Regions from separate parts of the Pseudoalteromonas sp. AWM4_233 genome, predicted to be linked through region 3. Evidence: riboswitches for the same ligand, from Rfam matches in the RefSeq annotation. Region 3 holds a riboswitch; each other region holds the start of a gene.
What was found. A riboswitch is a leader RNA that binds a small molecule or an ion and turns the genes downstream of it on or off. The one in region 3 is predicted to bind cobalamin.
Positions count from the first base shown of each region.

Region 1: another riboswitch for cobalamin. It lies ahead of ACXAC4_RS13850 (ABC transporter ATP-binding protein); the one in region 3 lies ahead of ACXAC4_RS14910 (TonB-dependent receptor domain-containing protein).
Region 2: another riboswitch for cobalamin. It lies ahead of ACXAC4_RS26625 (TonB-dependent receptor); the one in region 3 lies ahead of ACXAC4_RS14910 (TonB-dependent receptor domain-containing protein).

Region 1 covers NZ_JBSWSZ010000001.1:3,060,659-3,074,630, forward strand. Annotated here, with positions in the region: gene ACXAC4_RS13805 (DUF3545 family protein) at 27-218, shown strand; gene ung (uracil-DNA glycosylase) at 264-923, opposite strand; gene ACXAC4_RS13815 (cobalamin-binding protein) at 923-1,807, opposite strand; gene cobO (cob(I)yrinic acid a,c-diamide adenosyltransferase) at 1,807-2,400, opposite strand; gene ACXAC4_RS13825 (cobyric acid synthase) at 2,411-3,883, opposite strand; gene cobU (bifunctional adenosylcobinamide kinase/adenosylcobinamide-phosphate guanylyltransferase) at 3,893-4,426, opposite strand; gene ACXAC4_RS13835 (adenosylcobinamide-GDP ribazoletransferase) at 4,446-5,219, opposite strand; gene cobT (nicotinate-nucleotide--dimethylbenzimidazole phosphoribosyltransferase) at 5,221-6,282, opposite strand; gene ACXAC4_RS13845 (FecCD family ABC transporter permease) at 6,286-7,275, opposite strand; gene ACXAC4_RS13850 (ABC transporter ATP-binding protein) at 7,272-8,087, opposite strand; cobalamin riboswitch at 8,174-8,295, opposite strand; gene ACXAC4_RS13855 (histidine phosphatase family protein) at 8,307-8,909, opposite strand; gene nqrM ((Na+)-NQR maturation NqrM) at 8,972-9,184, opposite strand; gene ACXAC4_RS13865 (FAD:protein FMN transferase) at 9,308-10,324, opposite strand; gene nqrF (NADH:ubiquinone reductase (Na(+)-transporting) subunit F) at 10,417-11,643, opposite strand; gene nqrE (NADH:ubiquinone reductase (Na(+)-transporting) subunit E) at 11,661-12,269, opposite strand; gene ACXAC4_RS13880 (NADH:ubiquinone reductase (Na(+)-transporting) subunit D) at 12,280-12,912, opposite strand; gene ACXAC4_RS13885 (Na(+)-translocating NADH-quinone reductase subunit C) at 12,912-13,658, opposite strand; gene ACXAC4_RS13890 (NADH:ubiquinone reductase (Na(+)-transporting) subunit B) at 13,651-13,972, opposite strand, start outside.
Region 2 covers NZ_JBSWSZ010000127.1:72-3,478, reverse strand. Annotated here, with positions in the region: partial or broken gene ACXAC4_RS26635 (DUF3010 family protein) at 219-569, opposite strand; partial or broken gene ACXAC4_RS26630 (serine/threonine protein kinase) at 652-1,571, shown strand; cobalamin riboswitch at 1,698-1,962, shown strand; gene ACXAC4_RS26625 (TonB-dependent receptor) at 2,056-2,850, shown strand; gene ACXAC4_RS26620 (TonB-dependent receptor domain-containing protein) at 3,046-3,393, shown strand; partial or broken gene ACXAC4_RS26615 (hypothetical protein) at 3,366-3,407, shown strand, end outside.
Region 3 covers NZ_JBSWSZ010000001.1:3,274,973-3,288,944, reverse strand. Annotated here, with positions in the region: gene ACXAC4_RS14940 (tetratricopeptide repeat protein) at 1-661, opposite strand, end outside; gene ACXAC4_RS14935 (hypothetical protein) at 665-1,345, opposite strand; gene ACXAC4_RS14930 (ExbD/TolR family protein) at 1,347-1,754, opposite strand; gene ACXAC4_RS14925 (MotA/TolQ/ExbB proton channel family protein) at 1,742-2,149, opposite strand; gene ACXAC4_RS14920 (MotA/TolQ/ExbB proton channel family protein) at 2,151-3,440, opposite strand; gene ACXAC4_RS14915 (DUF3450 family protein) at 3,437-4,228, opposite strand; cobalamin riboswitch at 4,478-4,674, shown strand; gene ACXAC4_RS14910 (TonB-dependent receptor domain-containing protein) at 4,712-6,565, shown strand; gene ACXAC4_RS14905 (RidA family protein) at 6,635-7,027, opposite strand; gene spoT (bifunctional GTP diphosphokinase/guanosine-3',5'-bis pyrophosphate 3'-pyrophosphohydrolase) at 7,035-9,155, opposite strand; gene rpoZ (DNA-directed RNA polymerase subunit omega) at 9,578-9,853, opposite strand; gene gmk (guanylate kinase) at 9,956-10,579, opposite strand; gene ACXAC4_RS14885 (EAL domain-containing protein) at 10,733-12,520, shown strand; gene ACXAC4_RS14880 (substrate-binding periplasmic protein) at 12,587-13,402, shown strand; gene suhB (inositol-1-monophosphatase) at 13,466-13,972, opposite strand, start outside.

The DNA.
Region 1 (13,972 bases), 210 kb from region 3:
AGGTCAATAATCAATGGGAGAACATCATGGATAGCCTAGACGATATCATTGCAGTATTAGAAAGTCCTGAAACAACAAAACGCACCTCTTCAAAAAAACAAAAACGAAAATGGCGCGAAATTGAAGCCTATAAAGAAAAACAACGTCTTCGCAAAGAGCTACAAGAACTTGACTATTTTGCAGACAACTTAGATCTAGAAGAACTAGATTTAATCTAAAAAAATGGCTCCTTCGGGAGCCATTTTTCGTTTTTGGAAGTGTGTTTAAACTTGCCAGTTTATAGGTGTTTTACCCAAACTGGTTAGTAGGTCATTTGTCTTTGAAAAGTGCTGACAGCCAAAGAAACCTCTGTGAGCTGACAGAGGAGATGGATGTGGCGCATGCAAAACATGATGACGCACTTTATCTATGTTCTTGCCCTTCTTCTGTGCATGGGCGCCCCATAGTAAAAACACCACGCCTTCTCTATGTTGATTAATTTCGTCTATCACCTTATCTGTAAACTTTTCCCAACCTAGATGTTTGTGAGAATGTGCTTGTCCTTGTTCAACCGTCAATACGGTATTAAGTAATAACACACCCTGCTCAGCCCATGGCATTAAATAACCATGATCAGGGGTGCTAAACCCTTCTATGTCCTGCACCAGCTCTTTATACATATTTGCCAATGACGGAGGCGGTTTAATACCCGATAACACAGAAAAACATAAACCATGTGCTTGATCTGGTCCGTGATAAGGGTCTTGGCCTAAAATGACCACTTTAACCTGCTCAAATGGCGTGGCATCGAATGCTGAAAATACCTGTTGTTCAGGAGGAAACACCGTCACGCCTTCACTGCGCTTTTGAGCGACGTACTCTAGCGTGTCTTTAAGGTAGGGTTGCTGGCTTTGTTCAGCGATAAAATCTGACCAAGTCTTCATTATGATTGCTCTTGATAGTAACGGCGAGATTGCGACAGTTTATCACATAAGTCAGCAACCCCATCGAGCGCTCGCACACTAAAACGGTGTAATAGATCGGCATTGACTCTAATAAACTGCTGATGTTCGACTGCTGGGATCTGAGGCCAGTTTTGCCAATTAGTATGCTGCACGTCTTTCTTTGTTTTCTCTTCAGGTAATACGATTACTTGAGGTTTAAACTTAAGCACATTTTCGACACTAATTTGCGGATAATCTGCTCGGCTGTGAGCAAATACATTATTGGCTTGGCAAATCGTCAATACCTGATGGATCATGGTGTTTTTATTCACACTCATCATGGGCTCAGGCCAGAGTTGATAAAATACATCCAGCGACTTCGCATCTTGATATTGGCTTTGTAATTTGGCTAAACGCGCATCAAATTCTTTAGCCACTTGTTTGGCTTGTGCTTGATGACCAGTTAGCTTACCAAACTTTATCAGTTGCTCTGATACTTTAGTTAGGTCATTGGTTTCGCTATAAACCACTTTAATACCTAGCTTCTCGAGCTTTTCAAGATCGGCTTTTTTATTACCAGTTTTCCACGCGATCACCAAATCTGGTTTTAAAGCTAATAACTTCTCAAGTTGAACGCCGTGATAGCCGCCAATTCTCGAGATCTCAAGCGCTTGCTCTGGATAATCTGCATATTCAACGGTACCGACAATTTTACCGCCTGCACCTATGGCAAATAAGTTTTCAACAATGTGCGGCGCTAAAGCCACAATACGTTGTGCTTTATGTTGAGTATCTGGTTGTGGCGCATTTTGTGATTGATTTGCTGCTACATATTGACTTGTAAGCAGCAAAAAGATGATCAATAAAGTCCTTTTTAACCACATCAGTAGTCAAATCCTTTTAGTGCTTTAACACCAGATTCAAAAGCATGCTTCACATTTCTGACTTCACTTACCGTGTCAGCAAGCTCAGTTAAACGACGGTGTGCACCACGACCTGTCACGATCACAGACTGCATCTTGGGACGATTCTCGATAGCGCTGATAACTTCATCTAAGTCTAAATAATCGTAGCTCACCATATAGGTCAACTCATCTAATAACACCAAATCTATGCTATCGTCTGCTAACCATTTTTTAGCTTGCTGCCATGTCTCAACCGCTGCAGCAGTGTCTGTTTCACGGTTTTGCGTTTCCCATGTAAAGCCGGTTTTCATTACAGCAAAAGGTACGCCTACTTTTTCAAGTAAGTTACGCTCACCGCAGTCCCACATACCTTTAATAAACTGAGCTACCGCAGCATTTTGACCGTGACCGACACAACGCGTCACAACACCAAAACCTGACGTCGATTTCCCTTTGCCATTACCTGTGATGACCTGAAAAATGCCCTTTTCGATATTGGCAGCGGCAACCTTTTCATCAACCTTCTCTTTGACTTTTTGTTGCCTCTGTTGATGTCTATCTTGTTCGCTCATAATTCACACCCTATAAATTGATTAATGCTTTAATTTTGTTCATATCTAAATGCGCTTCACATTCATCTGCCAGCCACTCTAACTGTTTTTCACGATGCTCATCTAGACTAAAATTCGTTTCTGTTAGCCTGCCATTACTCGCCCAGTGTAAAATGGCTTCAGCCGCTTTGGGCTCATCAAACAAACCATGTAAGTAAGTTCCAACAACCTGGTTATCATCAGATACAAAACCATCTTTCAGGAAACCTTGTGGATGGTCAGTAAAATACATAAATGGCTTTTCTAGGGCAGGACCGCTACTTTGCCCGCAGTGAATTTCATAGCCTTTAATATCCACGCTTTGCTGATTGATAACGCACTTACCCTGCACCTGAGTCAGGGTTTTGGTTTGCGTTAGCTGAGTTTCAAACTCAGCTAATCCTAACCCTGTAATTTCTGCCTGTGAGCTTTCTATGGCATCAGGGTCACAAATGCGTTGACCCAACATTTGTAAACCACCACACACGCCTAGCACCTTACCGCCATAACGTAAGTGACGCTGTATTTCGGTTTGCCATGTTTGCGCCTGTAAAAAAGCTAAGTCGTTAATGACGTTTTTACTACCCGGGATAATAATCAGATCAGTTTGCCCGATTTGCTCTGTATGTTTTACATAGCGCAAATCGATTTGAGGATTTAACCGCAAGCTATCAAAGTCAGTGTGATTACTAATGTGCGGCAGTAACAACACACTTACCGAGAGTTGTTTGTCAGTCACCACATTATCCATTGCGACGGCATCTTCAGCGTCTATATTCAAGCCATGCATATACGGCAGCACACCTAACACAGGTTTTCCCGTTTTTTCTTCGAGCCAATCAAGACCCGATTGCAACAAAGCAATATCGCCACGAAAACGGTTGATCACAAAGCCTCGCACTAATGACTGCTCATATTCACTGAGTAACATTAAAGTACCGACAAGGTGTGCGAACACGCCGCCTTTATCAATGTCAGCAATGATAATCACGGGGCAATCTACTTCACAAGCAAACCCCATATTAGCGATATCATTTTCACGCAGATTGATTTCCGCAGGGCTGCCCGCCCCCTCGACCATAATGGCATCAAAATCAGATGCTAATCTTTGATGCGATTCAAGCACTGCTTGCATCGCGACCTTTTTATAGTCGTGGTATTTCGCCGCTTCCATATTGCTAATGGCACGGCCATGAATAATGACTTGCGCACCGGTGTCGCTATTCGGCTTGAGTAAAATAGGATTAAAGTCGGTGCTTAAAGGCTGTTTCGCAGCGATGGCTTGTAGCGCTTGGGCACGGCCTATTTCGCCGCCACAAGGGGTTACCGCACTATTGAGTGCCATATTCTGAGGTTTAAACGGCGCAACCTTAACCCCTTGCCTAGCAAGCACGCGGCATAACCCCGCAACCAAGGTACTTTTACCCGCATCAGATGTAGTGCCCTGCACCATTAATGTTTTTATCTTCGTCACTTATTTAATCCTTAACGGGCAACCAGCCATAATAAAGTCAACACGCTGCGCAACTTTAGCGATATCTTGATTTAACCAGCCAGACTGGTCGACAAAAACCCGACTTAACTCGCCGAGGGGCACTATGCCATGACCTACTTCATTGCTGACTAGCAAAACAGATGCTCGTGTATTTTGTAATGCCTCGAGCAAACGCTGCTTTTGTACTTGTAATTCAGACTCTGATTTTTCACATAACCCATGTGTTAACCATAAGGTTAAACAGTCGATTAGTACGCAACTGTCGCCACCAAATTTTTGCAATGTGTCGGCTAGGTGCCATGGCTCTTCAATCACTTGCCAGCGTTTATCTCGTGTGTCACGATGATGTGATACTCGCTCTGCCATCTCATCATCTTTAATTTCTGCGGTGGCGATGTATACAAGTTTGCTCACTTTGCCTGAAGCATATAAATCCAACGCCGTTTGCTCGGCGAAACTACTTTTGCCAGAGCGCGCGCCACCTAAAATGAGATGAATATTATTTTGAGTCATAGCTAATCACTTGCCTTCATTACACCCAGAGCGCCACTAAAGTTAAATAAATCATGATTTCACAATATTGTTGCGCAGCGCCTAAACAATCTCCCGTATACCCACCTAGCTGTTGCTTAAACCAGCTTATACACAGCTGGCGAGTTAAAAATAAAACAGCCACTAAAATAATCACATTCATTAAAGACAACTGTGTAAAAAGCCAAAGCACAAATAGCACGCACAGTGAGGTTAATGCGAGGAAATCTTTTGCATGAGAAGAGAGCGACATGGCGACCGGCTTTACTTTTGATTGGGCATCTTCTTGCACATAATCAAGCTTGCCAATGATACTTGTTGCCATTGCACGACTTAAAGTATGACCTAATACCAGTGCACACAATACTTGTGTAAAGCTATCGCTAAGCAGGCTCATCAGCTGAAACTTTAATAACAGTAATAAAATAAGTGCACTGGCACCATACGTACCTAGACGGCTGTCTTTCATAATCGACAGCTTTTGCGACACAGTCCAACCGCCACCAAAACCGTCCCAGACATCGGCAAAACCGTCTTCATGAAATGCGCCAGTAATTAAAATACCTAGAGCAAGAGTGAAGATCACAGCAACGCTTGAAGGAAAAATCAAAAACGCAACACCATATACAGCAGCCAAAGCAACACCCAACAACAAACCCACTAAGGCAAAATAGCCACTGGCTTCACTGAGTGCATTGTCTTCAATCTCTTGTTTAAAATGTACAGGCACGCGAGTTAAAAAGCTCACAGCCAATAAAAAGTGTTGCTTATTCATGTTAAACAACTTTCGTGACATTTGCGTCATCAAAACTATTCATGTCGTTATAAAACGCCAGAGCACTTTGTAGCAAGGGTAAGCTCAGTGCCGCCCCCGTCCCTTCACCCAATCTAAGACCAAGATCTAAAAGAGGCTTAGCATTAATTGAATTTAACATTTGCAGGTGTGCTTGCTCAGAAGAGCAATGGGCAAATACCATATAGCTCTGACTATTTGGCTCAATACGAATAGCCAGTAATGCCGCGGCCGTTGCAATAAAGCCATCAATAACAATAACCTGCTGTAACTCAGCAACAGCCAACATGGCACCGACCATTTGACAGATCTCAAACCCACCCAAACAACGTAAGATTGCATGCGGGTCGTTAAGTTTATCTCGGTGTAAGTTAAGCGCGGTATTAATCAGCTCAACTTTTTTATCTACCACTTCGTTTGAAACACCCGTGCCAAGCCCAACCGTGTATTCAGCAGAGAGCCCACTCAACGCACTAAAAATAGCCGATGCTGCACTGGTATTGCCAATGCCCATCTCACCAAATGCAAAAGTATTACAGCCTTGTTGATATTGTTTATGAACTAGCTTCTTAGCAAACTCAAAACCTTGCGCTTCTTGAGCTTGGGTTAGCGCTTCACATTCATCAAATGAACGCGTAACTGAACCCAAACGTTGTGACGTAACACCTAAGGCCTGGTCGGGTTCACTTAGAATACCGCAATCGACTATCTCGAGTTGCCAGCCTAATTGTTTGCTGAAAACATTAATTGCAGCGCCTCCTGACGCGAAATTCGCTACCATTTGGGCTGTTACTTCACTAGGCGCGATAGATACACCTTTTGCAGCGATACCATGGTCGCCTGCAAACACTGTTAGAGTGGGTTTTCTGATTTGTGGTCGAAATGCTGAAAGCTGCTCAGGTTCTATACCCTGAGAGAAAATAGTCACCAGCTGTTTAGCCAATGTTTCTAGCTCACCTAACGCACCCAAAGGCTTGGTTTTCAGGTTTATTTTTTTTTCGATAAGTTCGCGAGAACGCGTATCAAGTGCTTTAACTGAGAACATACGCTAAGGCCTTTTTTGTTTGAGAGTCAGTAAAGTTAAAAAGAACACACTGCCTATTGCAGCAGTGATAACACCAATGGGAAGCTCTTGATTATCAAGAATAGTACGGGCAAATAGATCTACCCAGATCATCATCAAACCACCACTTAAAGCAGTACACAGCAGGCCAATTGAAGTTGCCTGTGAAATGAAAAAACGTACCAAATGCGGGATCATCAACCCGACAAAGCCAATGCCACCGCACATGGCAACCAATACCGCAGTCAGCAATGAGCTCAATAGCAACATGCCTAAACGCAACTTAGCCACCTGAATACCTAAAGTTGCAGCGCTTTCGTCACCCAGTAATAGTGCGTTTAAACCGCGCCTAAACAACAGCATACAAGCCATACATAGCAATACAATTGAACAGGGCAACCACAACCATTGCCAATCTGCACGACTAAAGCTACCTAAGTTCCAAAACATAATGGCACTCACTGCTTGTGGGTCACTCCAATACAACAGCAAGCTGGTAAATGCGCTAAATAAGAAAGATAAGGCAACACCGGCGAGTAACATCGCTTCTACCTGTCTCGACCTTTGTCCATAGGCAATCAGCAACAATAGGGTCATTGCCAGCACACTACCTAAAAACGCCGCCCCTGACATCGCCCAACCAGCTGTGATACCTGTAAATGTTATAAGTAACACGACGCCAAATGATGCGCCTGATGAAATACCAAAAAGGTAGGGATCTGCCAAAGGGTTACGGGTCACTGTTTGCAAAATAATGCCTGCCAATGCCAAACCACTGCCAGCAACAAATGCCAAAACCACTCTGGGAATACGAAGTTCCATAACAATTTTTTGCTCAAAGACGTTGGCATCATAAGCAAATAGCGTTTGCCAAACAGCACTCGCATTAATATCAATCGCGCCATGCTTAATGGCAACTAAAGCACTAACAAAGCAGCTTATCAGCAAAATTAACAGCGAAATAAGCGGCTTCATAGTTGATATCCAAAGTGGTAGCGGATATGAGGAATATGGGTTTTGTCTCTATACGGGCAAGGTACTTGCGAGACCTCAGCACAGACATCAAATACATCACTGAGTAATTGCGCATCTAGCACATCGCTTGGCGCTCCACTTTTATATAGCTCGCCATGTTGTAGCACCAGCAAGCTATCACTCATAGCTGCCGCAAGATTTAAATCATGGAAAGAAGCGATCACTGTGATCCCCATTGCTTTGGCGAGCTCCATAATTTGTATTTGATATTTTACATCCAAGTGACTGGTTGGCTCATCCATGATCAATAGTTTAGGTTTTTGTGCCATGGCTTTCGCGATCAGCGCCCTTTGCTTTTCACCACCTGAAAGGTGAGCAAATGCTTCGTTGATTTTGTGTGCCAGACCAACCTGTTCAATAGACTTTGCAATTAGTTCATGGTCGGTTTTATTTAATGAAGAAAATAAACTTTTATGAGGTGTTACACCCATTGCAACTACATCATAAAGCGATAGATTAAAATGCTCAGGCATTTCTTGTAGAACCACTGCAACTTGCTGGGCATATTCGTTATGCGAGAAACTTGAAATCGTTTTGTTAAAAAGGGTTATTTGTCCGTTTGAAGGGCTAAAAAAACGGTAAAGGCAACGAAGCAGCGATGACTTACCAGCCCCATTAGGACCTAATAAACCAATAAACTGTCCCTCTGTAACATTGAAAGAGATGTTTTGTAATATTTGATGGTTATCTAGCACCAAATCTAAGCTTGAAACTTGCAGAGCAAATTCAGAGTGCTGACAAGCTAATTGCATTCGTACCCTTACTAACTGTTGGGCAGACACAAACGCACAGTCCTAACCGAATTTCGGTTAAAATTGTGTGCTCTTGAGTACGCCCGCTCAAGAGGATTTTTCTGACCTTGGTATCTGACTTCGTGCATTTAAATGCACTTCACAGTTGCGGGGACAGTTAAGCAGTTTCAGCTTATTCCCAAGATTAATCAGAAAAACCGTATTATGAAGTCTAGATGGCTAAAACACAACTTTAGGCCACGGCTTATGTGCTTCATCAAAGTAAACTTCTATCTTTACCAATGTAGCATAGCCAACTTCTAAACTATTGATAGAGGAAAGAGAATCTAAAGGTAAGTTAAGGACTTCAGCTAAAATTTGTTTGATCACACCAGCATGAGTCACTACTAGGTTATGTGTTGTATGTCGGGTTGATAGTTCTGCCTCCCACCATTGTCTGACACGAGACCTAAACGCGTAAAGGGACTCTCCATTTGGCGGCGTATGCTGCCAAGGCGACTGCCAAAATTCACCTATACTTGGATCCTGTGTGTTCTCCCAAAGCCATTCATAAGTTCGACCATCCCAATCTCCAAAATCCATTTCTTGAAGTTGCTTTGCTATCGCCAGTGGTAAGCTTGATTGCCTAGATTGGTTTTTCGCAAAGCTCAGACAACGCAGCATAGGGGAAGAAATACAGGTATCAAATTGAACTGTTTTTGGTAAAGCAGACTCCATCGCTGCTAACCCTAACGCAGACACGGCAACGTCAGTTTTAGAACCAGTGAGAATACCTGTAGTAACAGGTTTACCGTGCCTTAGGAAATACCATGTCTTCGTCATTTTAGCCTCAGATCAAAAATGCGAGCCTTAGCTCGCATTTAATTCTAGGAAACTTGCTTAACTTAAAGAATCTGATTCTCTTTCCAAGCTTGCTCTTTCGCCATACGCTTTTTGCGTCGGTCACATGGATCATCGCAATCACATGACTTTTCAATACCAACCGCGCCTAAACCGCCACAGCTGCTTGCCATAGATTTCTTTTGCACGATTACACCGACAGCCATAGCCGCAACAATTAAAATAAGTAACCCAAAAGTTAGGAAAAATAGTGACATGCACAAGCCCCTTAAAAACAGTTTAACGGCTCAGTGTATCTGAACCAAATGACGGCATTTAAACAGCCGCCATTATAACGCGCTTAGTGTACTATTTCGACTAATTAATCAAAATAGCCTTATTTACAAATAAGGCGCAAAAGCCGGGCTTGAATAGGTCACTAGCCCTTCATTACTTTTACTAATTAAATATACAGCTAAATTGTGCTCTTCTGCGTAAGCTTTTGCTCGCTCTGTGCCCATGACAGTAAGTGCTGTTGCCAAGCCATCAGCAGTCATTGCTGATGGGTGTAAGACGGTCACAGATACCAAATCATGCTTAACTGGTTTGCCTGTGCCTGGATCAATCAAGTGCGTATAGGTCTCGCCATCCATTTCGTAGAAAATACGGTAATCACCTGAAGTCGCCATGCCGTTATTGCCTGGTTCAATAACTTTATGCACTTGCCTCTGCCCTGCTGGCGCATCTGGCTGTTCAATCGCAATACGCCAAGGTTGTGACTGAGCTTTAGTGCCCGCAATTCTAAGCTCACCACCAATTTCAACCATGTAATTTATCATCCCTTTAGATTCTAAAAGCTCAGCAACTTTATCAATACCAAAACCTTTCGCTGTCGCTGAAAAAGATAACTCTAAACCGTCAATGGTTTTCGCTAACCCTTCGTCTGTTAAAACCAACTTATCAACACCAATGCGAGCCTTCATTTCATCCAGTTGAGACTGTGAAGGTGTTTTTGTTGGGCGTTTATCTGGGCCAAACCCCCATAAATCTATGAGAGGTCCCATGGTGACATCTAGTGTTGTTGTTGAAACGCCTAAACGAACAGACTCTTTCACAACTGACTTAAAGTCATCACTGATAGGCATAAAAGTATTTGCTGCCAACGTATTGAACTGATTAATCTCTGAGTTTTTCACCCAAGGTGACATAGACTGATTCACCGCAATTAAAGTGTTATCAACTTCTGTTTTTAATTTCTCAGCAGTTAAATTTTCATTAATTGGAAAAGCTTTGACCGTGTAAGTGGTCCCCATTGTTTTACCCTGAATAACAATAGGTTCAATCTCTTGTTTGTCGTCAAAACACCCTGTCAAAACAACCGTGGTCAGTAATACAAAAATGCCTACTAGTTTCTTCATACTTTTCTCTATCCCAAAAAAAACCCCAAGCTTATTGCTTGGGGTTTAAGTCTATCTTATTTCAGTGAAGTGTTCACTGAGATAACGCTGATTTAGCCACCGAAGTCATCTAGTAAGATGTTTTCGTCTTCAACGCCTAAATCTTTAAGCATGTTGATTACAGCCGCGTTCATCATTGGAGGACCACACATGTAGAACTCACAATCTTCTGGCGCTTCATGGTCTTTCAGGTAGTTTTCTAAAAGAACGTTATGGATGAAGCCCGTGTAACCTTCCCAGTTGTCCTCTGGTTGAGGATCTGAAAGAGCTACATGCCATTCAAAGTTTTCGTTATCAGCCGCTAGGCCATCGAAATCTTCTACGTAGAACATCTCACGCTTAGAACGTGCACCGTACCAGAAAGACATCTTACGGTCTGAGTTAAGACGCTTAAGCTGATCGAAGATGTGTGAACGCATTGGCGCCATGCCAGCACCACCACCTACGAATACCATTTCTGCATCAGTTTCTTTCGCGAAGAATTCACCGAATGGACCAGAAATAGTCACTTTATCACCTTCTTTAAGTGACCAGATGAACGATGACATCTTACCACATGGTAGGCTTAGGTTGTTTGGCGGCGGAGTCGCGATACGAACGTTAAGCATGATGATGCCATACTCTTCTGGGTAGTTAGCCATTGAGTATGCACGGATCGTTTCGTCGTCAACTTTAGACTCAAGATTGAAGAAGCCAAAACGCTCCCAATCTGCACGATATTCTTCAGGAATATCGAAGTCAGCGTATTTAACGTGGTGAGCTGGCGCTTCGATTTGGATATAACCACCTGCACGGAAAGGTACAACCTCACCATCAGGGATACCAAGCTTAAGCTCTTTGATGAATGTCGCTTTGTTATCGTTAGAGATAACTGTACATTCCCACTTCTTAACACCGAAGATTTCTTCTTCAACTTCGATTTCCATGTCAGTTTTAACAGCAACCTGACACGCTAGACGACAACCTTCACGCGCTTCACCTTTTGAAATATGGTCAAGCTCAGTTGGCAGGATATCACCACCACCCGCTTTAACGTGAACGGTACACTGGCCACAAGAACCTCCACCGCCACAAGCAGATGAAATGAAGATACCAGCGTCTGCTAGTGCACCTAGTAGTTTACCACCTGGTGCTGAAGTAACTGCCTTTTCAGGGTCACCGTTAATGCTGATTGTGATGTCACCGCTTGGTACAAGCTTCGACTTCGCTGCAATGATGATCAATACAAGCATTACAACGATAGCGATGAACATCCCTACGCCTAAATATACCTCAAGCATGATTTTTCCTCGCTAAATTAAAGTGAAATACCAGAGAATGACATGAAGCCAAGACCCATTAGACCTACTGTGATGAAGGTAATACCTAAACCACGAAGACCATCTGGTACGTCTGAATACTTCATCTTCTCACGGATACCAGCAAGTAATACGATTGCTAGTGCCCAACCTACACCTGAGCCTAAACCAAATACCACAGACTCACCGAAGTTCAGGTTACGCTCAACCATGAATGCTACTGCACCGAAAATCGCACAGTTTACAGTGATTAGTGGTAAGAAGATGCCTAGTGCGTTGTATAGCGCAGGGAAGAACTTGTCTAGTGTCATCTCAAGGATCTGTACAAGTGCTGCGATTACACCGATGAAAGTTAGGAACTTAAGGAAGCTTAAGTCAGCTTCAGGGAAGCCTAACCACTCTAGTGCACCTGGCGCTAAGATTGCAGAGTAAACTAATTGGTTTACTGGAACAGCAACACCAAGAACGAAGATTACTGCAACACCTAGACCCATTGATGTAGTTACTTTCTTAGATACAGCAAGGAAAGTACACATACCTAGGAAGAAAGATAACGCTAAGTTTTCAATGAAAACCGCTTTAACGAATAAATTAATATATTGTTCCATCTCTCTCTCCTTATGCCTTCGCTTCTACTTGGTCTTTCTTATAAGTACGAAGTACCCAGATGAAGAAACCAATGATGAAGAACGAGCTTGGCGGTAGGATTAATAGACCCATAGGCTGGTACCAACCACCTTCAGAAATAAGTGGTAAAATCTCGATACCAAATAATGTACCTGAACCACCTAGCTCACGAATGAACGCAACAGTTAGAAGCACTACTGAGTAACCTAAACCGTTACCGATACCATCAAGGAATGACATCAGTGGTGGTGTCTTCATTGCGTATGCTTCTGCGCGACCCATTACGATACAGTTAGTAATGATTAGACCAACGAATACCGAAAGCTCTTTCGCTGTTGCATATACAAACGCTTGAAGCGTTTGGTCTACCACGATTACCAATGAAGCGATGATAGTCATCTGAACGATGATACGAACGCTTGATGGGATGTGGTTACGGATCATAGAGATAAATAAGCTTGAGAAAGCACATACTAATGTCAGAGCGATTGACATGATAAGTGCATTCTTAAGGCTTGATGTCACTGCTAGTGCAGAACAAATACCAAGTACTTGAAGCGCAATTGGGTTGTTCGCAAAAACAGGGCCAAACAAGACTTCTTTCATTTCTTTTGCATTTGCCATTAGTTCAATGCTCCTTTACGTACGTTCGCAAGGAATGGACCGAACGCTTTGTCGCCTGTCCAGAAGTCAACTGTGTTATCAACACCTACAGATGTTAATGTCGCACCAGAAAGACCATCTACTTTGTGTTCGTTGTTACCAGCAGTACCTTTTACGATATCAAGTGGTAGCTTTTTACCTTCGAACATAGATGTCCAACGTGGGTTTTGGATTTCACCACCAAGACCCGGTGTTTCATTGTGCTTGTAGAAGTTAATTGCTTTAACAGTCTTAGTATCAGCATCTAGTGCTAGGAAACCGTACATAATACCCCAAAGGCCGTAACCTTGGATTGGTAGAATGATAGTGTCTACTTTACCGTTAGCATTTTTAGCAAAGTAAACTGGAGATTCAGTCGTCATACGCTGAACACCGGCTTTATCTTGCGCTTTTTCAAGCTTCACACTGCGCTTTGCATCGAACTTAGTTGATTCGAAGTCGAAAGAGTTTGGATCTGTATCAACAAACTCACCCGTCTTCATATCAACAACGCGTGCTTCGATGTTTTCATTGAATGTTTTGAAAACATCTGCTGAACTTTCAATACCTGCTGCAGCAAGAATGTTGCGTTGCACGTCTTGAGTTTTGTTTGCTTGTTGTAGTGGACGTAATTGAACAGATGCCATAGAAACAACAACTGCACATACTAAACATAGGCCAACAACAACGCCTAGCGTTTTGCCAATAGTTTCATTGTTACTAGACACGTGCCAATCTCCTCTTAACGTTAGACTGTACAACGAAGTGGTCGAATAATGGTGCAAATAGGTTAGCGAATAGAATTGCTAACATCATACCTTCTGGGTATGCAGGGTTAACTACACGTACCAGAACAACCATTACACCGATAAGTGCACCGTATGCGAATTTACCTTTATTTGTGAAAGACGCAGAAACTGGGTCAGTCGCCATAAAGAACATACCGAATGCAAAACCACCTAGTACTAAGTGCCAGTGCCAAGGCATAGCAAATGCAGGGTTAGTTTCAGAACCAATCATGTTAAGAAGTAGAGACATCACT
Region 2 (3,407 bases), on a different contig from region 3:
CGGTTAGATTCACCTCTTACACAGCACCTAGCCGGGTAGTTGCAAAAAGAAAAGTTAGTAAGTAATTTAAATGCAATTCTGACGTTGAGTGATGACTATATAGAAAACGTGGATTTAAGAAAGATGTCGGACTCTTTATATGAAACACATAAATAAACCTGTCTTCAGTGAGATAAATATCCGGCCTGATATCGCCGGATATTTATTGAGTCTATTCTTTATAGCTCTTCTGGGCGGTATGTTTTCATCATGATGTAAACATAAGCATTAATAAATGCAGTTTCTTGATATTTCTTAAGCCCAGTTTCTTCAAAGTCGATTGGTAAAGGGTTACGCTTCAATTGTTCTTTGATTTCAGTTGCAGATAAAATTTTAACATCCACATCTTTTATTAATTGAATGGCAGCTTCGATTTTAAAACCTGTCGCACTACCTGCAAACTTACCCTTTGGTGCACGTTGCTTTATAGCAACAGAGTCAATTTGGTAATCTTCTAATAATTTTGCAAAATCAAATTGGAATTTGCGCATATCTTCAGTGTCTTGGCCAACTTGACCAAGGGTTATCTTTTTAAAGTTATTCATTGCAGTTACGTATTGCTAAGGTTAATACAAGCATCCCGACGCTTCGGCACCTTCGGAAAGTCAGGGCATTTTTCTTCAAAGCGGCCTGCTAGCGCTCAACAGTTATGAAAACCGCGTCTATCAGTTTTTGGCTGAAGACGGTCAGCGCTATGTAGCAAAATTCTATCGCCCAGGTCGATGGACCAGACGCTCAAATTCTTGAAGAACACGCGTTTGCTGCAGAGCTAATCGATAACGAAATCCCATTGGCTGCACCTTTAGCTTTAAACGGTAAAACGCTCCATCACCATACGGTGGCGGAGACTGACTATCGATTTACGCTATTCCCTTCGGTAGGCGGTAGACAATTTGAAAACGACAACCTTGATCAGCTCCGAATGGATGGGGCGTTTTATTAGGCCGCATTCACCGCGTTAGCGCTCAGCTAAAGGGTTTGCAGAATCGCCCCTCAATTGACATTGAAAGTTACCCTGATGAGCCCAAACAGGTTCTGTTGCAAAGCACACTGCTACCCGAGCATTTGAAGACGGCCTTTTTTGCCATACTCAATCCAGTTATTGAGGCCACCCAACAAGCGTATAAGCCAACATCGAATATTCGTTTACACGGTGACTGCCACCCAGGCAATATACTATGGCGCGACGGTCCAACCTTCGTTGACTTAGATGACTGCCGTATGGGACCCGCTATTCAAGACTTATGGATGATGTTAAGTGGCGACCGCCAACAGCAGCTTTTGCAGCTAGATACCCTAGTAGAGGCCTACGAAGAATTTCACGAATTCGATACGTGCCCAGCTACCTGCTTATCGAGCCGCTAAGAGCAATGCGCATGGTGCATTACATGGCGTGGCTTTCTCGTCGGTGGGAAGACCCTGCGTTTCCTCGTGCGTTCCCTTGGTTTGCTGAAGACAAATATTGGGAAGGCCAAATACTTGCCCTTAAAGAACAGCTATCTGCACTCCAAGAGCCCCCGCTAAAATTGGGGTACTCATTGCACTTCTGCCTCACTGCTCAAAAGCGCTTTTTCGATAACCCTAGTACAATAACCGTATGCGGGTTACGAAAAGCGTAAGGTATAAGAAACCGTATTCGCTATCACTTTTTAAGTTCTATATAATCGCGCTGTGTAGGTGCTTTTGTCGCGCTCCATAACTACTACTGTGACAATAGTTAAACGGGAAATCAGTGAAAAGCTGATGCTGCCCCCGCAACGGTAAACTCAACGCATTGTCGTTTTCTTTTCATTGCGCCACTGTCTTTTATACGTCAACGCGCTTCAGCGCAATCAGACGCCATTAGATGGGAAGGCAAAAGAGCCATTACCTTATCGGTATTGGCGAGTAAGCCCGGATACCGGCCTGTACTTCATGGTGTCGTTTGTTTGCTCACTATTCAAAAGAATAAGTAACAACGTGCACTTTCACTCATCATGTGCTCGGGTGGAGCGCATCAAAGATAATATAAAAACCATGCGTACACATTTTACTAAAGCAGCCCTTAGCGCTGCAGTTATTTCGTGCTTAAGCACATCTGCCTTCGCGCAAACTTCAAACCAAGATATTGAAACGCTAACCGTCACCGGCACCCGTTTACCTATTTCGCTAACTAAACTGCCTGGCTCAGTATCGGTGCTAACTGAAAGCGACATTAAAGCTTCGGGCGCACTTCAACTTACTGACCTCATTCGCGGCCTACCGGGCGTTAGCTTGTCTCAGTCAGGCAGTCTGCGTGGCTTAACAGAGCTGCGCGTGCGCGGCGGTGAAACCAACCATCTACTTGTTTTAATTGATGGTGTTGTTGCCAACGATGTAGGCCAAGGGAGTCTTGTTGACCTTGCTCATCTTACTAGCGCCAACGTAGTGCGCATTGAGCTACTTCGCGGCCCGCAAAGTGCGAGGTGGGGTAGCGGTGCAATTGGTGGTGTACTGAGCATTACCACTAAATCTGGCCAGTTTGCCGACAATGGTTCTCACGTAGATTTTTCAGCTGGCATTGGCTCTCAAGGTACCCTTCAGGGCAGCATGAATGCGCGCTCACAGAGCGATGACGTGGGAGTGTCTGCCTACGCGAGCTATATTAGGACTGACGGAGATAACGTATCTCGCGTTGGTAACGAAGACGATGGCTATGACAATATGACTGCTGGCATAAACCTCAATTATGCCGCCACCACCGAGCACACCTTCATCGCGAATTTACGTACTGTTCAATATGAAAATGACTATGACGGTACTGACTTTGTCATAACCTGGCCTTCCCGCTGATACAGATAACGTGACAGATGGCACACAAGTTAGTGCGAAATTAAGATGGGAATTTGCTGCCGAATAACACAGGCTACCGTTCGGCATTAAGTGCACACTATCGTAAAGATGAAAACGATAATACTGAATCGGGTACGGATACAGGCGGCACCACGGGTGAGCGTATTGAATTAGAACTGGACCGGCTTTTACACCATCGACAATTGGGATTTTGCAGGCGGCGTTGAATATCTACAGCGCCTTTTTGACCAGCGCGGCCCTATTGTATTTGGCGATCCTAACCAAAAACAACACGACAACACCTACAGCGTATTTGCAGAAACAAACAGTCAGTTTACCGAGTCGCTAACGGCAACATTAAGCGCAAGGTTCGACAACAATAGTGAGTTCGACAATGCCGTAAGTTATCGCGGCGGTTTCACATGGCAACTTAACGACTTCACTACGCCGTTTTCACAAGCTATGGTAGAGCCGTTAAAGCACCTACCTTTACTGAACGCTTTGGTTATTTCCCAGCGAGCTTCATCGGAAACCCTAACCTAGAGCCTGAAACCAGT
Region 3 (13,972 bases):
GTTCGCTTAGAAGCGCTTGCGCAGCCGGGTACATTTTGGCTTGCGTTAAAGCAATAAATAACCCTTGCTGCCACTGTTCTTGAGTTGGTTCTAATGAGAGTGCTTGCTGGTACGCTGAAATCGCAGAATAGGGGCCGTGTAGGGATAAGTTTAAATATGCTAACTGACCATATATGAGAGCATCTTGAGAGCCATAGGAGATAGCATTAGAAAAGTGTTCTCTTGCTTTCTCTAACTTCCCTTTAAGTAAGTAAAGCTGCCCAAGGTCACTATGCGCCCTAATAAGTTGTGGGCTTCGGCTCAATGATGATAAGTAGGCTTTTTCCGCTTTATCATAATCTTCTAACGCGAAATATAGTTGTGCTTTTAGCATTATCATGGCAACGCTTAACTCTATTTCATAAAAAGCTTCTAGTTCCTTAAGAACTTGCTCTCTTTTCCCCTGCTCTAACAGGCTCTTTAAGCGTTCTGCTGTTTCAAGCTCTTCAGGTGCTATGTTCGCCTCTTTTTCAGTGTAAGGACCGGTAAACTGAGGTAGTACAAATGTTGGAGGCGCAACCTCTATCTTAAATTGAGAGGATGATGAGCTGGCAAATGCGACAGTGCTACACAGGCTTTGAGACAGTAGCGCAGCAATAATTATTTGTTTTAGATTCTTCATAGATTATCTGCCGTAATTGAAGTTAATAGAGTAAAAGTAAATTGCTTGTACAGCTCTGCCATCTTTCTTTGGCTTGCTGAAGATTGCATGGCTAACCCAGGCGCGGATCACTTCTTCCATTTCGGGGTAAACAGGATCAACAATGCGTTTGATATAGGGTTTGCCTGATTGATCAATGATCAATTCAACTTGTGTCTTTATTCGTTTCACTCCCTTTTGTCTAACAGATTTAGGGGGCGGGAAGTATTTTTGTCGCACGACTTGAGGCACGCGATCAAGTTTTTCGACAGCCAGTAAAGGCACATCAAGGGCTAATCGTTCTTGAATCACCTTTGCATCCATCGCGAAGTTGGGTAACTCAAGCGACTCGACTTTTGGTAGTGTCATCGTCGGTTTATCAGCATAATTAATACTAGGTCCGTCACCTAAGCTGGCTAGGTTAAGCGCGGTTTGAGACGGCTCACTACTGCTCGAAGTAGTTTTCACTGGCGGTGGCGGCGGCGGTGGAGGGGTTGGTAAAGCCACGTCTATTTTTCTGGTAATGAGGTCCGCTTTTGGTGCCACAGGTTGCTGTTTTAGTAAATGTAAGCTGAAAACTAGACCTGCAACAGTCATTGCACTTAACAGCCAGGGAGCTAAAGTGAGCGTTCCATACTTCAATGAATTATGAGTTAGAGGGGCCATATTATTGCGCCTGTGTTGCTAGGCTAATATTGCTCAAACCGGCGAGCTTAGCTTGATCAATGACTTTTACCAATAACTCAGTGGGAACGCTTTTGTCTGCTTGAATGATCAGTGGACGAGTTTGCGAGCGGCTTGCTTGCATCAATGTTGCCCTTACACCGGCAACGCCAATATTAGTGCCTGCATACATGACTTGACCGGTATCCGTTATCGCAATTAAAAATACTGACTTTTGTAACTGCTGACTGGATACGGCGTTGGGTTTATCAACCTCTACCCCTGTTTCTTTTACAAATACAGTGGTCACAATAAAGAAGATAAGTAGTATAAAGACCACATCAAGTAGCGGTGCTAAGTCGATCTCTTGGCTTTTAGATTCGGAAATTTTTTGTTTTATTAGTGAGCGCATGCCGTATTTACCTGCCAGTTAGAAACTTTGCTTCTCAAAGCGGTATGGAGCAAAAGACCAGGTACAACAAATACTAAACCTAGCTGTGTTGTGAACATCGCAGTGGCAATCCCGCCACTGATCATCTCTTGCATATCTAGTCCGTTGTTGACAGACATGAAATTAAATGTGCTTAGCAATCCACTGATTGTGCCCAAGAGTCCCAGTAAAGGTAAGGATGCAAGCAATGTCTTTAGAGCGCTTAACCAGTAATTACAACGCGCAGCCCATTGTGTGTTGCAAGTTGCGAAAGCCAGTAACGATAAAAGCTTACCGTAACTAAAAAATGCAACCCCAATCAATGTCCAAACTATGGTGTTGTTGAGTAGTTTTAGGAAGATGCTGATATCTGTCATGTTAGTGCATCGCAAATTTACTAATCTGAATTGCATTGGCTTCAAGCTTGGCGTTATAGCTTTTAGCCTTACGATTTAACAGCGCACTTATAATGAGTGATGGAATAGCAACAATCAGCCCCAGCTCTGTTGTAACTAAAGCTTCCGATATTCCTCCCGAGACGGTTGCCGCATCTCCTGTACCAAAGGTATTCATCATCATAAAGGTATTTATCATGCCAGATACAGTACCAAGTAAACCTAAAAGCGGGGCAATAGCAGCTGTTGTAGCAACAACGCCTAAATAGTTTTCCACCTTCTGTTGGTGCCGCATTAAGTAAGACACGATTTGATCGTCTCTTTGCTCTGAGATTGGTGTATCAAGCGCGATTTGAACCAGCTTTTTCTCTGCACCATCAAATGGAATTTGAGCTTCCAATGAAGTTTTTTGGGCTTTGAGTTGTTCAATGAAATCGTTACTAATGCGAGGTAAACGTATGAGTTGAATGCTTTTAAGTAGAGCTGCGATAAGTGCCAATAAGCCAAAGAATAAAATAGGTAATGCCCACACACCGCCTTTTTTAATGTGAGAAATTATCCCTTGCTGGTTATTTTGCAATTTTGTGGCATTACCAAGTGTCGGGTCAAAAGTCACACTTCCTATGCCTGTTTGATTGAGTTGTTGCAATTGCATAGCTTGAGCATTTTGGCTTACCCCTTTAACAAGGTTAGGTAGAGTTTGATTAACTGGATTTTCAAGCAACCCACCAGATTGTAATTGGGAATTATATGCCAGCTGGATGGGGCCAATATTGAGGACATTGAAAGGTTTGACCTCACCGTTTGTGCTGATCACATCAGTTTGTTGCCAGCTAGGTGCAAGATCGTCGATTAATTCGTTTCTCAGATGCCGAAATATCTCAGGATTGGCTGTGACATTGCTCGTTCCAGTATGCTCAAAAGCAATATTTTGTTGTTCTAAATAAGTTTGTAATAACAGTTTTTGGTAATTATCTTGTTCTCGCCATTTATTGATCCTGTCTGAGAGTTGCTCAATACTCATCAACTGCTCATCGGCAGTTCGTTGAATAGTTGTGGCTTGTTCTCGTAATGCTTTGACGACAGCAAGTTCTTTATTTAGTTGGGCCTGATATTTCAGAGTTTCTTCGTTAATCTTAGATTCAAGCGCCTGCAGTGACTTTTGAGAGCCTGTGATCCTGTTGACGAGCTCTTGGCTGACAGAATTAGGGGCTGCTGTAGAAGAAAAGCCTGTGATCAACAAGAAAAGTAATATTGTGAGCCGAGTGATCATAGTAAGTCCTTTTCAATGGGAGCTATTGCAAGAGGGGCATTCACAAAGGCTGCAGTTGTAGGTTTATTGAGTATAGATTTTATTTGTGCAAGAGATTGCAATAGGTCTTCTCGTGAAGAGAGGCCCAATAACTGCTGAGCTTGCTCCGTGTGGTGCCACTGCCAACCATGTTGCTCTACCCGTCCTATCCCAAAGTGTTTACCATCTTGGCTAACATACCAAGCCTGTGACAAACCCAAATAGATCTGACTTACGAGCATTTGTGTCTCCCCGCCTGCTGTAGGAATGGTCATATTGGTATTATTCAACGCAACTCTTTGATTAAACTCAGTCGCTGATTTAAACATACTTAGCAGTTTTTCTAGTTGCTCGCTGTTAGAGTAAGGTGTGCTATTAATGGTCGTTAAAGCATCTTCCCATTGAGCCTGAATAGGAGGGGGCAATAGAGGAGAGACTCTATTAATAAATTGCATTAGGCTTTTTAGCTCGGCTTCAACTAGTCGCTGATTTTCTTCAAGCTGTTGCTGTTGCTGAGTGAGTTCAAATCGCTTTTCGTCCACTTCGCTTCGCGCGTCTTTGGCTTTATTGATTAATGCACGTAACGCTGCTTTTTCTTCTTTTAGCAACTTAATTTGATTTTGTAATGATTGCTGATTTGTTTGCCAGCTTAGTTCTAGTTTGCCTTTTTGGCTCTCTAAGTCTAGCCATTGTTGCATTAACTCATAATCGGTTTGGTTGGCAAATGCATTGCTGGACAGCGCTGTCATTAAGAGGACTATATTTTTCAATTATTGTTTTCCCTGTACTCTTCTTAGTTAAAATTACCATTACAGAAATAGTTTAAATAATCAACAGTTAGCGTCATTAGTTTTTTGCATGTTCACCGAACAAAGATTTTTAATGAACTTATTATTAATTTTCATAATGTTAAGCTTAGACTTACGTTTTTGGTGCGTTGCTTATTTTTAAGCTTTTAGGATATAAAGGTTATTTTAGATTTCTAGACGTCCATTGCCTTTTTTTCATTATTTGTGCACAATAGCGCCTCTTTTCAAGGTGCTCGATTTATGGTGAGAAACACCAAGATACCTAATTGAATGAAATCGAGATAATCGGGAAGTTGGTGAATATACACGGGAAAGTATGTAGTCCAACACTGCCCCCGCAACGGTGATGTTTTAATCTTTCATGATTAATACAAAGTCCGGAGACCGGCCTTGAGCTAATTTACTTGTTGTTACTTGTGCGGTGGGCGCAAGTTTGGAATTATTATGCTTAAAAAATCTTTGCTTGGTGCTGCCGTTGCTGCTGCACTGTCTTTTTCTGTGTCTGCTGAGCAGGCTCAACCTATCGAACGTATCACGGTTACCGCGAATAAATTCTCTCAATCTATTGATAGCGCACTTGCCGCAGTGAGTGTTATTGATAGAGCTCAAATTGAGCAATCAAATGTCAGAGATCTTCCGTCTCTATTAAATACATTGTCAGGTGTCGATATTGTTCGTAATGGTGGCTACGGGCAAAAAGTGAGTGTTTTTGTTCGTGGTGCAGCCACCAAACATACACTTGTATTAGTTGATGGTGTGCGTATTAGCGATGCGAACTCTGGCGATGTGTCTTTTACTAACATTCCTGTAAATAGTATTGAGCGTATTGAAGTAGTTAAAGGCGCTCGCGCTGCAATTTATGGCTCTGATGCCATTGCTGGTGTGATCAACATTATTACGCGTGAGGCTCAACAGCATCAAGTAAACGTGACAACGGGGGCGCATAACTATTTTAATCTACAAGGTACGACTAAATTTAGTCGTGATAACTTAGATGTGAGCGTTAACTTCGGTTTTGAGCGCACTGATGGTTATGACGTAATTGCCAAAGATCCAGAAGCTGCAATCGGAAAAGATCATGATCAGGATGGCTACCTAAACCGCAACTTAGGCGTTAATTTAAACTACGATGCTGATCAGTTTGGTGTATTTAACGTCATTGGTCAGTTCAGCAGCGGTCAAGCAGATTATGATAATGCTTGGGGCAACGATGCGTATAACTTCGAAAACTTTACGAGTAAGTTAGGCTGGGAAAAGAAAACAGCAGAATTTACCCACACTGCTGCACTCAGTCTTTCGCAAGAAGAAAATACACAAACGGGCACCGCTACTGAGGATGTTTACAGTACAGAACGAACAGAATTAGAGTATCGCACTTTATATGCTCTTAACGATGAGGTGCAATTAACAGCTGGTGCGAATCTTTTAGATGAAGATTTAAGCGGCTCTAGTGCTTCTTTCTCTGAAACGTCTCGTGATAACCAAGCTGTTTTTGTCGGTGGTTTTTATGATGATGGCAAGTTTTTAGCAAGCTTAGTTACGCGTTCTGATGACTACGATTTTCATGGTCGAGCAAACACCTATAGCAGTGCTTTTGGTATCAAAGCGAACAAGTATGTGAGCGTGCATTTCAACCACGGTACAGCATTTAGAGCGCCTTCTTTAACTAATGCTTTTGTGAAAGACAGCCCTTGGTATCTACCAAACCTAAATATTAAACCAGAAGAAGCAACCAACAATGAGCTAGGTCTGAGTGTCACAACTGACTCTGTTCGTTATGAATTTGCAATTTTTAGCAATCAAATTGATAACCTAATTTCTAATCAATATGATGCTGATACTGGCAAATATATTCCTTACAATGTTGACAGTGCAACCATGAAAGGTGCTGAGCTGAGCTTAACTACTTCGACATATGGTTTCGATCACAACGTAAACTTAACCTTCTTAGATGCTAAAGACGATACGAAAGGCACAGATCTTCCTCGTCGTCCAAGTAAGTCATTTAACTACACAATTTCAAAGTCATGGGAAAAGTTAAACGTTAATGCGAGTATGCAATATCGTTCGGATAGACCATCAATTTCTTTCTACAACACAACTTTACCATCTTATACTGTATTTAATTTAGCAGCTAACTATGCGTTATTTGATGCATTGGAGCTCAATGCTCGAGTTGAGAACTTAACTGACAAGTCTTACTTCACGGCGGGCTCAGGTTTTGCGAAAAGTGGAGAATTACTAGGTTATGTACCTTTAGGGCGTCAGTTATACGTAGGCGCAACTGTTCAGTTTTAACCTCTAACGGTACTTAGAAAATAAAAAAGCCAGTCAATGACTGGCTTTTTTGATTAAAACTTTTATCAATTAGTTTGTTGAAGGCAGCTCCATGATGCCGTCAATCTCGATTTGTACACCTTTAGGTAATTCTCTTACACCGATAGCTGCACGTGCAGGGTATGGCGTTGAGAAGTGTTGGCTCATGATCTCATTTACTGTTGCGAAGTTGCTTAAATCAGTCAGGAAGATATTTACCTTAACCATATCTTGTAAGCGACCTCCTGCGGCTTCACACACTGCAGTTAGGTTTTTAAACACCTGTTGCGTTTGTTCTGCAAAGTCTTCTGAGATCACTTCCATCGTTTCAGGCACTAATGGGATCTGGCCAGATAGATAAACAGCAGTACCTACTTTAACCGCTTGGCTGTATGTGCCGATAGCTGCAGGTGCATTGTCTGTTGAAATAATTGCTTTGTTCATAATAATCCTACTTTTTACGGTATACACGTTGAACGTCAGGCATCACCCTGATCTTGCGCATCACATCCGCGACGTGAACACGGTCTTTAACCGTGATACCTAAATCAATAATATATAAGTTACTTTCTTTTTCGTCAGTGGCAATTTCGACGATATTTGCGTTGGTACTTGCCACTACGCTGGTTAATTTTGCAAGCGTACCTTGGTGGTTGATGATTTCAACTCTAAGACCTGCAATATATTCTTTCTCTGGGTTGTCATCCCATTTTACGACGAAATACTTCGAACGTTCGCTTTCCCAACCTTTAATGTTTTTACACTCTTGGCGGTGAACATTTAAGCCCTTACCTTGGCTCACATAAGCGGTGATGGCATCACCTGGCACTGGACGACAGCATTTCATGTAGTTAACTAGCATGCCTTCAGTACCAATGATCGCTGCTTTTGCCTTTTTAGCTAAGTGTTCAATACTGCCATCATCTTCGTCAAGATCATCATTTTGCAATAAGCGCTTAGCAATCAGTACACTCATGATGTTGCCACAGCCAATCTCAACCAGTAGTTCGAGCATGGTTGAAAGTTTGTGCTCTGCTAGTACACGGTCAATTTGTTCTTGTGAAATATCACTTAATTGATATTCGCCAAGGGCAGAATCGAGTAAACGACGGCCTAGTTCGAGCGCTTCTTCTTCGCGTTGGCTCTTTAGATAGTTGCGAACACCTAAGCGCGCTTTACCTGTAACAATGAAGTTTAACCAAGTGGCGTTAGGGTGAGCACCAGAGCTGGTAATCACTTCTACGGTTTGACCGGTATCGAGTGCTTTACTGAGCGGATAAGGTTTACGATTTACTCGTGCACCTACACAAGTGTTACCGACATCAGTGTGTACCGCATAAGCGAAGTCGACGGCAGTTGCACCCATAGGGAGCTCTACAATGCGGCCATCTGGCGTGAAGACATAGATTTCTTCTGGGAATAGCTCAGTCTTAACGTTTTCAACGAACTCAAACGATGAACCAGCACTTTGTTGTAATTCAAGTAGGCTCTGCATCCACTGACGAGCGCGTTGCTGTGCCGTATGGCCAGCACTGTCACCGGCCTTTTTATACATCCAATGCGCAGCAACCCCTTTGTCAGCCATTTGATCCATATCGTGGGTACGAATTTGGATCTCGACTGGAATACCATGTGGGCCAACAAGTGAAGTATGTAGTGACTGGTAACCATTGGTTTTTGGTACGGCAATATAATCTTTGAAACGTGTTTCGATTGGCTTATATAAGTTATGAGCCACACCGAGTACACGATAACAAGTATCTAGGTTATCAACAGCAATACGGAAAGCATAAATGTCCATGACTTCGTTGAACATCAATTCTTTATTGAGCATTTTTTTGTAAATGCTGTATAGGTGCTTTTCACGGCCGCTGACATTCGCTTCAATACCAGCTTCTTCAAGACGAGATTTGATTTCGTTTTGAATATTGCTGATCACTTCTTTACGGTTACCGCGAGCTTTTGCGACTTCTGATTTTAGAGCGCGATGACGCATTGGGTAAAGCGCTTGAAAACCTAGGTCTTCTAATTCATTTTTAATGTCATGAATACCAAGACGATTTGCAATAGGCGCAAAGATTTCTAGCGTTTCACGGGCAATACGACGACGCTTATCAGGGCGAAGTGCGCCAAGTGTACGCATGTTGTGGGTTCTGTCGGCAAGCTTAATCAAAATAACGCGGATATCTTGCGTCATCGCCATGATCATTTTGCGATAGTTTTCAGCTTGGAATTCTTTTTTATCTTTAAAGCTGAGTTTATCTAACTTACTTACACCCTCAACAAGCTCCGCGACTGTATTACCAAAAATCTCTGCAAGATCTTGCTTGCTGAAGTCGGTGTCTTCAATCACGTCATGCATGAGTGCCGCCATGAGGGTTTCATGGTCTAAACGCATGCTGGCGAGAATTTGAGTCACTTCAACTGGGTGAGTGATATACGGCTCGCCACTAGAGCGAGTTTGCCCTTCATGGGCTTCACGCGCCACCACGTAGGCTTTTTGAACCAGTTCTACGTCAGCGGGGGAAAGGTATTCTGAGATCTTTTGCTTCAGGCCTTCAAAAAGATACATTCACACTCCAATGTTCCAGTGAAGTAATATGATGCTATGAATATACGATGAATTATCAGAGAAACCAATGGCTAGCTGTGACTTTTATGCCTACGGAAGGTAATTAACCTGAACTATGGGTAATAAATCTATCTCCAGAGGCTACTTTCAACGCTAACAGCGTTGAATTCACTTGCAATAGGCCCGCTATTGACGCGCAAATTCGCCTTGCCTACATGGATGTAGGTACCTTGGCGATAGCAGGACGCGTGAGCGGCGTTAGCCTTAAAAGTCTCCGTCTGTAGATTAAAGGTATTTATCAATTCAATATTAAAGCTTTAGTAAATCTCTTAACCAAAGTTCAGGCTAATATTTTGTTATTGACCACTAGAAACAACAAAGCCAGCGTTAAAGCTGGCTTTGAGTATGAAGTGCAGGAGGTTTTAGCTGTTACCGCCAACAATTGCAGCAACCGCAGCAAGCTCTGCAGCTTCTTGGTTTTGTTGCTCTTCACGATCGATCATATCAAGAGACGAGTTGTTCACAAGTCCTTGTTCGATCTCACGTAGAGCGATTACAGTTGGCTTATCGTTTTCAGCATCAACCATAGGATCTTTACCACCTACAGAGATCTGACGAGCGCGACGCGCCGCTACTAGGATTAAGTCAAAACGGTTACCAATTTTATCTACTGCATCTTCTACAGTTACGCGAGCCATCGAAGCACTCCAAAGTTATTCATGTCGAATTGGTAAGTTTACTTGATGCAAACCAATTCTCCAATAGGTGGTTAAAAATTTATCTTGTTTAAATGAGTGAGATTAAGCCAATAACTCAGCAATTAAACTTTGATGACGGTGTTTTTGTGCATCTAGTTCAAGGCGAGCAGCCATGACAATATGTTCAAGTTGCATTAGAGCTGTATCAAAATCATCATTTACTAATACATAATCGAACTCATCATAGTGCGAACTTTCTGATTTTGCTTCCGCCATGCGGCCTGCAATCACTTCTTGAGAATCTTGTCCGCGGTTATTTAAGCGATTTTCAAGCTCAGCTTGCGACGGCGGTAAAATAAAGACCGTTTTTACTGATGGCATTAATTCACGAACTTGGCGCGCACCTTGCCAATCAATATCTAAAAACACATCAATGCCTTGCTCAAGTTGAGACTCTATCGCCGCTTTTGAAGTGCCATAGTAATTTTCGAAAACTTGCGCCCATTCAAAAAAGTCGCCCTGATCAATCAAGGCTTTGAATTCATCTACACTGACAAAGTGGTAGTGTTCACCATTGTTTTCACCTGGGCGAGGGCCGCGAGTAGTGTGAGAAACTGACACTTTAATATCAGCATGTTTTTCTAACAGTGCTTTGATCAGGCTTGATTTACCAGCACCAGAAGGCGCTGAAAGAATAAATAAATTACCGCGAGTTTGTGATGTCATAATTAAATCTGTGGCTTGAAACGTGATTTGGTTTCTAAAAGCATATTTTAAACTCTGTAAGTTTAATTGGCTAGAACAGATTTCGAGCGCAATAAAATTGTCATACAGTGGTTGTAAACTAGTCAGATACTGTTTCTGTTTTGGTGATCTGCAGTGGAGAATGGTCGCATAGAGGCGTTTAAAATTGACGCGCAGAGTTTACAAACAATTTTAGACGAACGCTTGGTTGAGTCCTTATTTCAACCAATTTGCGATGTTGCGCGACAAACTATTTTGGGCTTTGAAGCATTGAGTCGTGGCCCTAAAGGATCTGAGCTAGAATCACCAAATGCCTTATTTGCAGCAGCACAGCGTTTTAATAAGCTCTCTGAATTAGAACTGTTATGCCGTGAAAAAGCGATTGAGCGCTTTGCTGAATTAGACTTGTCGGGCAAACTATTTCTAAATGTTAGTCCGAATACCTTGCTAGACCCAAACCACCCTAGAGGTGAAACTCTGCAGCTTATTCAGCAATATGGCTTACAGGCCAATCAAGTTGTGATTGAAGTGACAGAGCAAGATAAAGTAGATGACGGCTTTTTGTTGCTTAAAACCATCGGCCATTACCGTAAATTAGGCTTTAATATTGCCATTGATGATTTAGGGGCGGGTTATTCAGGGTTAAAACAGTGGTCAGAGTTACAACCTGATTTTGTAAAGATCGATCGCTACTTTATTGATCATTGCGATCAAAGTTTGGTTAAACGTGAGTTTTTAAAGTCAATTATTGAACTTGCCAAAGCAACGCGTACAGCTGTCATAGCTGAGGGTATTGAACGCGCTGAAGAATTAGCTTTAATCACGCAGTTGGGCATTACCAATGCGCAAGGTTTTTTAATAGCACGACCCGCACATGTTCCATTGAATGCCTATCCAAATACCCTAAAAGAGTCGAGCCAAGCACAAGGAAATGTGATGCATCGAGGTTTAGTTAAAGCAATTGGCGAATTAACGCATGTCACCCCAGCGGTATTAAATGATGTATTGTGTCAAGACGTACATCGTGTGTTTGAAAAAGATAAGCAGTTGATGAGTCTCGCTGTCGTTGATGAGCAGCAAATGCCTTTGGGCTTACTTCACCGTGATCAATTAACAGAAGTTTTTGCAGCACCTTATGGTCATGCTTTATATGCTAAAAAGCCTTTGGCTTCTCTCATGGACAAACAGCCCTTAATTGTTGATGAGCAAACTCAACTAGATGAAGTGAGTCAGTTAATTACGGAGCAAGACTTTGATATTCGTCGTCACATTGTGGTAACGCAAGGTGGGAAGTATTTAGGTTTGGTACCACTTAGAGCGATTTTAAAACACATTACCGAAGAAAAAATTCGTAATGCCCAGCATGCAAACCCGCTCACTATGTTGCCTGGTAATGTCGCAATTAACGAAGCCATAGAACAGCGACTGTTAAATAAACAAGACTTCACCTTGGCATATATCGATTTAAATCACTTCAAGCAGTTTAATGACTTGTATGGTTATGCCAGTGGCGATGGAGTGATAAAGCTCCTAGCTGATGTGATAAGTGAATGTTGTGCAGGCTTTTCTGGGTTTGTTGGACATATTGGTGGTGATGATTTCATGGTGGTGTTTGATGGCGATGATGCCGAACCACTTTGCCGAGACATTATTAATGAGTTCGAGTTGAAGTCTAAAAGCTATTTTACCGCTGAGCATGTCAAAGCTGGGGGTTATTGGGCGACAAACCGAGAAGGACAGCAGCAATTTGTGCCTTTGCTCACACTATCTATTGGTCTGGTGTCACCACATGTGGATAGCTGTCATAACAGTCATCAGGTCGCGGCGCTTGCAACGGATGCAAAAAAGGAAGCCAAACGTTATCGCAACAGCTATTTATTTGTGGCAAATAAGCGTCGACCAACAGTGGCGATTGTTTCTTAATCAGAAATACTTGAGTCATGGCTCTATTTTGGGTAGCTTAGAATAAAATGAGTGGGAGCCCACTATATGCAGAGACTCATCAATTTTTTCATTATTATAAGCGTTTGTGCTGCTTTTCAGCTTCAGGCAAAAGAAACTGAAACCATAAAAGTCGCGAAAGAACCAAGAAAGCTTTATGGGCGAGATCATTACCTTTATGAGTTGCTCGATAAAGCGTTAAAAGCTGCAGACGCCACTTATGACTACGAGCATGTCACTGTTCATCCTCATCAACAGCGTACTTTGATGGCACTCTCGTCAGGAAAAGTTGACTTGCATTGGAGTATGACCAGCCCTGATCGTGAGCAAATCGCAATAGCCATTCCTGTGCCTTTATTTAAAGGCTACATAGGTAAGCGGGCGATCATGGTGAAAAAAGAACGTCTTGCGCAGTTCGCGGAACTTAAAAGCATTGAACAATTAAAAGCATTTACCGCAGTACAGGGGCATGACTGGCCTGATACTAAAATATTGGCTTTTCACAACCTGCCGATAAAACCACTCTCTAATTATCAAGCTATGTTTAAATTATTAGCTGCCGGTAGAGTGGACTACTTTCCTCGTTCTTTCATTGAAGTGAACTCTGAGCTTGAAGAAAACCCGGATAAATTTGTGTTATTGCCGAATGTATATTTGGAATATCCCACAGCATTTTATTTCTTCGTAAATAAAGCAAAGCCACAATTGGCAGATGACCTAAAGCGTGGATTGAATAAGTTAAAAAATAGCGGTGAATTTGATGCGTTATTTTCGCGTTATTTTGAAAAAGATCTAGCGCGGTTATCTATGTATCAGCCTGATAAGGCTATCAGGTTGAAGAACCCGTATTTTAATGCCGAATAAATTACTTTCGACAAAACAAAAAAGGAGCCGGTGGCTCCTTTTTTAAACCCAATACACTCGTAATTACTTTAGTAATGACTCAGTTAATGTCGGGCGAATTTCTTTTACGATCTGTTGGCAAAGCTTAGGTGAACCACACACGATGTTACCGCTCTTCGTGTAGTTAGTACCGCCTGCAAAATCAGTGATCATGCCGCCAGCTTCTTTGATAAGTAACTCACCAGCTGCTGTGTCCCAAGGCTTAAGACCGATTTCGAAGAAACCATCAATACGACCAGCTGCAACATAAGCCATATCTAGTGCTGCAGAGCCTGCACGACGAATATCAGCTGTGTGAACAAATAGCGCTTTAAATGCATCAGTATATGCATCAATGTGGTGCTTTTGCTTAAATGGGAAACCAGTCGCTAGCACAGTACCTGCGATTTCGTTGTTTTTAGCAACACGAAGACGCGTGCTGTTTAGCTGTGCGCCTTGACCACGAGAAGCAGTGAATAGCTCACTACGTACAGGATCATAGATAACTGCTTGGTCTAAACGACCTTTTACTTTAAGTGCGATTGAGATGGC